DNA from 2 places in the Paenibacillus sp. CFBP 13594 genome. Region 1 is predicted to be linked to the other one. Evidence: predicted binding sites of a transcription regulator. Region 1 holds the regulator's gene; the other holds the start of a gene.

Region 1 (4,148 bases):
TATTGTACCAGTCTGCCCAAATCAACATCCGGTTGCAGATCCAGTTTCAATTGTACGTCATTGCGGTTAATAGTTAATTGAACGTCATTGACTCCATCGTACTGGGTAACCATCTTTTCAATCGGATTCTGCACGGCCACCTGACGATATACAAACCAACCTCCAAACAACACAACGGCTGAAATGACGGCAGTTAAAGCAATAGGCAATACTTTTAGCTTCAAGTGAATTACCCCTCCCAGATTTTGGCCCAACCTACTGGCTTATTGGTATATACGAATATGTGCACATTGACTCCTGCGATAATTTCGACAGGATTATTTGTTTTGAATGTAACTGTGAGTACATATCTGAGTATATCACATCGTATATACATTTTCGAAGGCGAAAATATGAATAAATTATTAATTTTAACTATTTAAATCAAAAATGTTTACAGGCAACACAAAGAACCGGTTCAGTCGGATATCCGTCTGCCGGTTCTTTCATTTCTCTAATTCTCTAGTTATGTCACTCTATTTGTACTAGCTGTTCGGGAGTGTGTAGACCAGGTCCACCTGTTCTCCATTGCTAAAACGATAAAAGCGATAGTGGTTATGCGTACCGTCTTTATAATACACTTGCCACACATATATTCCATTCACAACTCCGGGCATGATTCGTTTAATCTCGCCGGCAGGAACTTCAGAACTGAAGCGATTGCGGATCTGCGCTTCGGACATGCCATTCTGCAGCAGCTCACTGTGTACAGCGTTTGCACCCTTAGCCGGTTCATTGTTTGCATCGAATTTAACCCAGACCATAACATCCTGGTTATCCTTATTTTTGCCGATCAGGGTCCAGTAGATGTTGTCTGAGCCTTCTTTGTCTCCCCAGATGTACTTGCGCAATTCATCATAGGATGTAATGCCCAGTTGCTTCTGTGCTGCCTGTATAGCGAGAGCTTCTTCCTTACGCTGGTCCTGCGTGACATAGACGTAATAACGCTGAAGTCCAAACAGAATCAGAACCAGTGCAAGCAGCGAAATCCATATCCACTTCTTTTTTTTCTTCAAAAGTCGAACTTCCTTTCCCTATGATGCTCTGTCCTGCAATTAACGAGCAAGCAGACCATCAAATGCCAATTGAGCCTCACGCAAAATGCGTTCTTCATCCAGCGTCAGACATTCGCCGTGTTTGACCACTTGTTTTCCATCCACCCATACGTGCTCAACATCTTTGGCAGAAGCCGAGTAGATCGTATGTGAGATCAGGTCTGTATGTGGATAGAAATGTGCCTGTTCAATGTCAAGAGCGATAAAATCAGCCTTCATGCCGACCTCAAGTGCTCCGGTATTGTTCAAGAAAATGGATTTGGCACCGTATGACGTTCCGAGGAGTAACGCTTCGCCTGCTGGCACAGCCGTCGGGTCACCAGATACACCTTTGTGGATCAATGCAGCCAGTCTCATTTCCTCGAACATATCCAGGTTGTTGTTGCTTGCCGGTCCGTCTGTTCCGAGTGACACGGTAACTCCTGCTTTCAGTAACGCTGGTACCCGCGCAACACCGGAAGCAAGTTTCAGGTTACTTCCCGGGTTATGGGATACAGCCACATCATGACGGGCCAGAATCTCAATCTCTTCGTCATTCAGATGCACCGCATGTGCAACCAGGGATGGACGTGAGAAAAAGCCCAGTTTCTCCAGATGTGCCACAGGACGCAGTCCATAATCAGCCACGTTCTGCTCCACTTCACGAAGCGTTTCAGACATATGTGTATGGAGAGGAAGGTTCAGGTCGTTCGCGACCTGCACAAGCTTCTCTATGTAGTCAGGAGGGCATGTATATGGGGCGTGTGGCGAGATTACAGTTGTAATGCGACCATCTGCCTGTCCATTCCACTCACGTGCAAACGCTGCCGACTCCTCCAGTTTCCGCAGTTGCTCTTCTTCCGAGCACAGCCCGATTACACCACGTGCCAGTGCTGCTCTAACGCCGGATTGCTCCACAACTTTGGCAACTTGATCCATGTGATCGTACATGTCCAGGAAAGCTGTAGTTCCGCCTTTCAACATTTCAAGCACCGATAGCGAAGTTCCCCAATATACGTCTTGTGAAGTCATTTTCGCTTCCATCGGCCACATTTTTTCCTGCAACCATACTTGCAACGCAAGATCATCTCCGTGCCCTCTGAGCAACGACATTGCTGCATGACCATGCGTATTGATCAGACCCGGCAGGAAGAACAGTCCTTTTCCATCCACTTTGGTACAATTTTTGTCTCCATCCGGCAATGTCTCACCAATATGCACAATCTTGTCATCCTCGACAACCATGTATCCTTGAACCACGTTCCATGTTGTGCCGCCTTCATTAACGGCAAATTTGCCGTTGTGAATTACCCATCTATTTGTTGTCATCTTCCTCGTCGTCCTTTCCAGTCTCCAAGTAATAGGCCAAACTAAGCAGATCCGTTGTAAAGTCAGCATGGTGAATGCGGATATGCGGCGGTGTTTTTAGAATGGTTGGTGCAAAATTAAGAATCGCTTCGATTCCGGATTCAATAAGCTGATCGGCTACATTTTGGGCTTCCGTATCCGGAACCGTGATAATTCCGATGCGGATGTTTTCTGTTTTAACCGCTTCCGTCAATTCATTCATTGGTTTAACCGTCAAACTGTTAATTTGACTACCAATCTTCGGTCCATATGCATCAAATACAGCAACAATCTTCATGTTGTCTTTCAGATATGCGTTGTAGTTGGACAAGGCTTGACCGAGATTACCCGCTCCTACCAGAGCTACATTAATTTGCTGATCGATTTTGAGAATGTGACGAATTTTCTCGATCAAATAGGATACATCATACCCGATCCCTTTACGACCAAAATCACCGAAGTAAGCCAGGTCTTTACGAATTTGGGCCGGATTCAGATCCAGCCTCTGTCCAAGCTCTTGAGAAGAAACAGTAGCCACCTCACGCTGATGCAACTCGTTCAAATAACGCAAGTATACAGGCAGACGTCGTACCACCGCTTCCGAAATTTTATCCGATTTCATTCTTGCTCCCCCTTACCAAGGCCACGATAAAATAATAGATGAAAAGATGAGCATTCTGTATAAACTCAAAGATAAACATGACATTTTATACAGAATGCTCCTTGTAATTTAGGTTATAAGTTCTTACGTGCAACTGCTTTAATCGGATACGGAAATATCTAATAAAGTTTAACGCCAAACGATAGTGTCATGCAATGATATAACGAACAAAACAACCATTATTCTTGTTCATTAGCAGGTTTTTCCAACCACTCGGTAATTCGTGGAACCATCTGCTCCGTGAGCATATGCTCCATTTTGGGACCAGGCAAAGAATATAAAAAGAATTTACCATAGTACGCTTCAATCACCCGTGTATCATAAACAATGACAATTCCTCTGTCCTTCGCTGTACGCACCAACCGGCCAAATCCCTGCTTGAAACGAATGACCGCTTGCGGCACGGACAGTTTCATGAACGGATTTTTCTTCTGTTCCTGAAGCAACTCACTCTTGGCTTCCACCAACGGATGATTCGGTGGCTGGAAAGGCAGTCGCACAATAGCGAGACAGGTTAGCGCCTCTCCCGGGATATCTACACCCTCCCAGAAGCTGCTTGTACCCAGAAGTACCGTAGCTTTGGCATCTTGGAACCTGCGAGTCAGCTTAGAGCGGCTTCCACTGTCAACGCCTTGCCCAAGCAACGAGATGTCGTTACCAGATAGCGCCTCCTTCAGCGGATCATAGACCTGTCGCAACATCTTGTATGAAGTAAACAGAACCATCATGCGTCCACGCGTGGCAATTGCCGTCTCTGCAAGTGATTGCACCAGCATATTGACAAAGTGCGCATCACCCACACTGCCCTTCACACTCGGGAAATCACGCGGAATCACCAGAAGTGCCTGATCGCGATAGTTGAAAGGTGATGGCAGCATCGACGTTAACAACCGATTATTCTCGGAAGCTTCCTGCAAGCCAAGCTGTTCAATCATGAACTGGAATGATTTATCTACCGAAAGCGTAGCCGATGTAAGCACAACACTTTTCTTTTTATCAAAAAATAAATCCTTAAGTTGTGCACTGACATCTACAGGTACAGCATACAGCTGGAGAGATTTGCTGCG
Region 2 (4,148 bases), on a different contig from region 1:
AGCGGAACAAACCTGTGGATCTGAATTCCATGTATCTCGATATTGGAGCAGACAACCGTGCGGAAGCAGAATCCTGGGGCATTCATCCAGGGATGCAGATCGTACCGATCTGTGAATTCACACCTATGGCCAATCCTAAGAAAATTATGGCTAAAGCGTGGGATAATCGTTACGGCGTTGGACTTGCACTTGAACTGGTTGAAGCGCTGCACAAGGAAAAACTGCCTAACACGCTTTATGCTGGTGCAACGGTTCAGGAAGAACTGGGGCTTCGCGGTGCACGTACGGCGGCCAATCTGATTCAGCCTGATATCTTCTTTGCACTTGACTGTAGCGCGGCGAATGATATGACAGGTGACAAACAGTCATTTGGACATATCGGAGAAGGCGCATTGCTTCGTATTTTTGACCCGGGCATGTTCACCCATCGCGGAATGGTGGAATATGTTCAAGATACGGCTTCATCCAATCAGATCAAAATGCAGTATTTCATCTCACCAGGCGGTACCGATGCAGGTCAAGTTCACCTGAGCGGTATCGGTGTGCCCTCAACAGTTATTGGTATCTGCGCTCGTTATATCCACACCTCTTCTTCCATCATTCATACGGATGACTACGATGCGGCCAAAGAACTGATCGTGAAGTTGGTCAAAGGTCTGGATCGGACAACGATGAATACGATAATTAATAACGCGTAGTTTGGTTAAACGGAACGTCCTTAAATATGATGTACCTGAAAGAGATGTCCCGTCAGACCGGGATGTCTCTTTTTTGGGTTTAATCAACTAGATTAATAGGTCGAACATTATGGAGAATGCCACATAAGATATACGATAATGGAAGATCAATAACCAAACACCAACCAGTGGGGGACCTGTTATGGCAGTGAGAAGGAATGGAAAATCGAATAAAGGTTCCAAAAAAACAAATGCCGCAAACACCCTTCTCAATGGCAACCTTAAAGGAAGAAATCTGGAACTAATTGTAGCGGCGTTATTGGTGAGCGGAAAGTTGAGAGTGGATGCAGTCACGTTGTTTCGTGAGGCTACATTGGTTGTAGAATTGGTTGGTCAATATAAAACACTTCAAAAGGTCACACCCTCCAATTCAGACAAACTGGTACAATTCCTGGATGAAACTGGCGGGGATATGACGCTTAATGATGTTATACAGGCATTTCAGCAGAGAATCAATTCTTAATAAAGAAATGAGGTGGGCAACATGTCCGAGTTTGACGGAACCGGGTTCGCCGAACTGTTAATTGTGCTTATTCTTGTTGTTTTATTTGTATTTGGCTCCTCCGATATTGAAAGTCTATCCAGCACTCCAACAGCAACTTGATCCCATTACCCTCTCATGGCTTACAGGTAAATAACAAAAAAGAAATACCAGCCCTTATGCAGGACTGGTATTTGGTCATTACAGAAATAGCGGTGAGAATGCAATCCAGGCCAAAATAAGAGTAAGCACAATGCAGACATTCTCTACAACGGCCCCACGTTTGGTCCCTGTACTCATCAGATTCACCCGTATGCGCCACTTGAGCGGTGGTAACGGACGAATCCCCCGATTGGTTAGTGAATCGGCCAACAAGTGCATGGCATATGCTGTACCTCCTGCTACCCAGATCTCCGGTCCCTGCTGCTGGGTCGTGCTGTAAAGCAAGCCGGCCCAAATGGCTGTTCCATATAGGGTATGCGTTAATCCCCTGTGAGTTAGCGTTGTACACAGCATAAGTAGGCTGCCTGCAATCAAGTTCCACGGTGCAAACGCATGACCATAGAAGACAAGCCCTAGTCCAATCGCAAACATCAACACTTTGCGAAGCGAACGCGAAGGCAGGAATGACACAAGCGCAATGAGGATCGCAAGCAACAGGTTCCATGGTTTGGCATGAACATAGAAGTACACAAATACAGCTGTGGGCAACAGAATCGTCTGTAACAACCTGATCAGACTGTTAGGCAGGGCTCTGGATACCAGCAGCGAATTTGGCTCATCAATGTCAGGCAATAACGAACCAATCAGAGCAACCGTAACTGCCGGCGCAGTCACCGGCATGCCGGCCAACTGCAGAACAGAAAGCGACACGCCTGTCCCGATAATAAGGTGGGATCTTCCCATCATGATGCAAAAACGTCCTTTCGAAGAAATCGGGAACAATACGGCCCAATTCCGATTTTACAACGAAAACAAAATAAGAACAATAGTTCGCATTTCTTATTTGTATGAAAATTAATATAACTTTCTGTGATGGGGCTCACATTATTATATTTATGACTCTTTTATCTTTATTAGTGAATTAAATCACATAAATTGTCGTCAACTACTTGTATAATTTCAAATATAAACCACTAAAATTTTGAGTAATGTACAGCGTCTATTCAAGGAGGCATACACACATGAACGGAAAAAAAGAGAACCTCATTATCATTGGTAACGGTATGGCAGGAATCAGTACCGTTGAGCAAATTTTGAAATTAACTACGCGATTTGATATTACTGTTTTTGGCACAGAGCCCTATCCTAACTACAACCGCATTATGTTGTCTTATGTACTGGAAGGAAGCAAAACACTGGACGATATCGTGCTGAACGACCTTCACTGGTATGAAGATTACGGCATTACGCTGCACACAGGCACAACGGTTACACGAATCGATGCCGAGACACACGAAGTTGTGACTGAAGATGGAACTCGCGTTCCTTATGACAAAATTATCATTGCAACAGGCTCCAACTCCTTCATTCTCCCCGTACCGGGACATGACAAAGAAGGTGTTGTCGGTTTCCGCGATATCGCCGATTGCAATGTCATGCTGGAAGCTGCTAAGCAGTATAAACGAGCGGCCGTTATCGGGGGCGGACTGCTAGGCCTTGAAGCTGCCAAAGGGTTGGTACAACTTGGCATGGAAGTTACCGTAGTGCATCTGATGGAAGATCTGATGGAGCGTCAGCTTGATCCACAAGCTTCAGCCATGTTGAAGGCAGAACTCGAACGTCAGGGTATCCGGTTCAAGATGGGTGCGCAGACTTCCGAACTGCTGGGCGGCGAACGCGTTGAAGGGATACGTTTTGCAGATGATACGGTTCTGAATGTTGATTTTGTGGTCATGGCTGTAGGCATTAAACCCAATACGACTGTAGCCCGCGAAAGCGGTATGGAAGTGAACCGGGGTATTGTCGTGAATGACTATATGCAGACTTCACTTGAGAATGTGTATTCGGTCGGGGAATGTACAGAGCACCGCGGGGTATGTTACGGCCTCGTTGCCCCCTTGTTCGAACAAGGCACGATTCTCGCGAAACATATCTGCGGTGTAGAGACCGCTCCATATGAAGGTTCTGTAGTATCTACGAAATTGAAAATTTCGGGTGTTGACGTGTTTTCAACGGGTGAATTCATCGACAGCCCAGAGCACACGGTCATTTCGCACAAAGATGACTGGAAACGAACCTACAAAAAAATTCTGCTTCGTGATAATAAAATGGTCGGCGCTGTTCTCTTCGGTGACATTACGGATTCTGCCGAATTGCAGAAACTGATTAAAAATCAAACCGAAATGACCGAGGAATTGTACGGTTCACTCATGGGTACAGGCTGCGGTGGTCATAAGAAAGCAACCTCTGTTGAAACGATGCCCGAGGACGAGATCGTCTGTGGATGTAACGGGGTAACTAAAGGCACGATTGTCGATGTAATTACAAACCAGGGCCTTACCACTGTAGATGAAATCAAAGCCTGTACCGGTGCAACACGCTCATGCGGTGGATGTAAACCGGTTGTGGAACAGATTCTGCAATATGTGCTGGGAGACGGCTTCAGCAGTGGAGCCAAACAGGGAATATGCGGATGTACTTCCATGGGACGGGATGAGATTGTAGCTGAGATTCGTGCAAAAGGATTACAAACGACCAAAGAGGTCATGAATGTACTGGGTTGGAGTCAGCCTGAGGGTTGTTCGAAATGTCGCCCTGCAATCAACTATTACCTTGGCATGATTGCACCAGACACACACGAAGATGAGAAGGAATCCCGTTTTGTTAACGAACGCATGAATGCAAATATTCAAAAAGATGGAACGTATACGGTCGTACCTCGGATGTATGGCGGAGTGACTACACCAGCGGATCTCAAACGCATCGCT

Evidence for each region. Region 1 encodes Rex, which represses fermentation and respiration genes when NADH is low (regulators of the CRP and FNR family bind a similar motif). Its sites were predicted from a motif close to TTGTGAAATATTTCACAA; they were not measured.
Region 2: nirB (nitrite reductase large subunit NirB) is a predicted target of Rex. The motif match lies at 2,296-2,313, and genes of this name have one in related genera.

What each region holds. Positions count from the first base shown of each region.
Region 1 is NZ_JACYVQ010000001.1:182,646-186,793, reverse strand. It holds gene IFU39_RS01115 (hypothetical protein) at 1-224, opposite strand, end outside; gene IFU39_RS01110 (cell wall elongation regulator TseB-like domain-containing protein) at 525-1,055, opposite strand; gene IFU39_RS01105 (amidohydrolase) at 1,095-2,402, opposite strand; gene IFU39_RS01100 (redox-sensing transcriptional repressor Rex) at 2,389-3,042, opposite strand; gene dinG (ATP-dependent DNA helicase DinG) at 3,261-4,148, opposite strand, start outside.
Region 2 is NZ_JACYVQ010000004.1:527,436-531,583, reverse strand. It holds gene IFU39_RS15980 (M42 family metallopeptidase) at 1-698, shown strand, start outside; gene IFU39_RS15975 (hypothetical protein) at 880-1,200, shown strand; gene IFU39_RS15970 (metal-dependent hydrolase) at 1,420-2,127, opposite strand; gene nirB (nitrite reductase large subunit NirB) at 2,403-4,148, shown strand, end outside.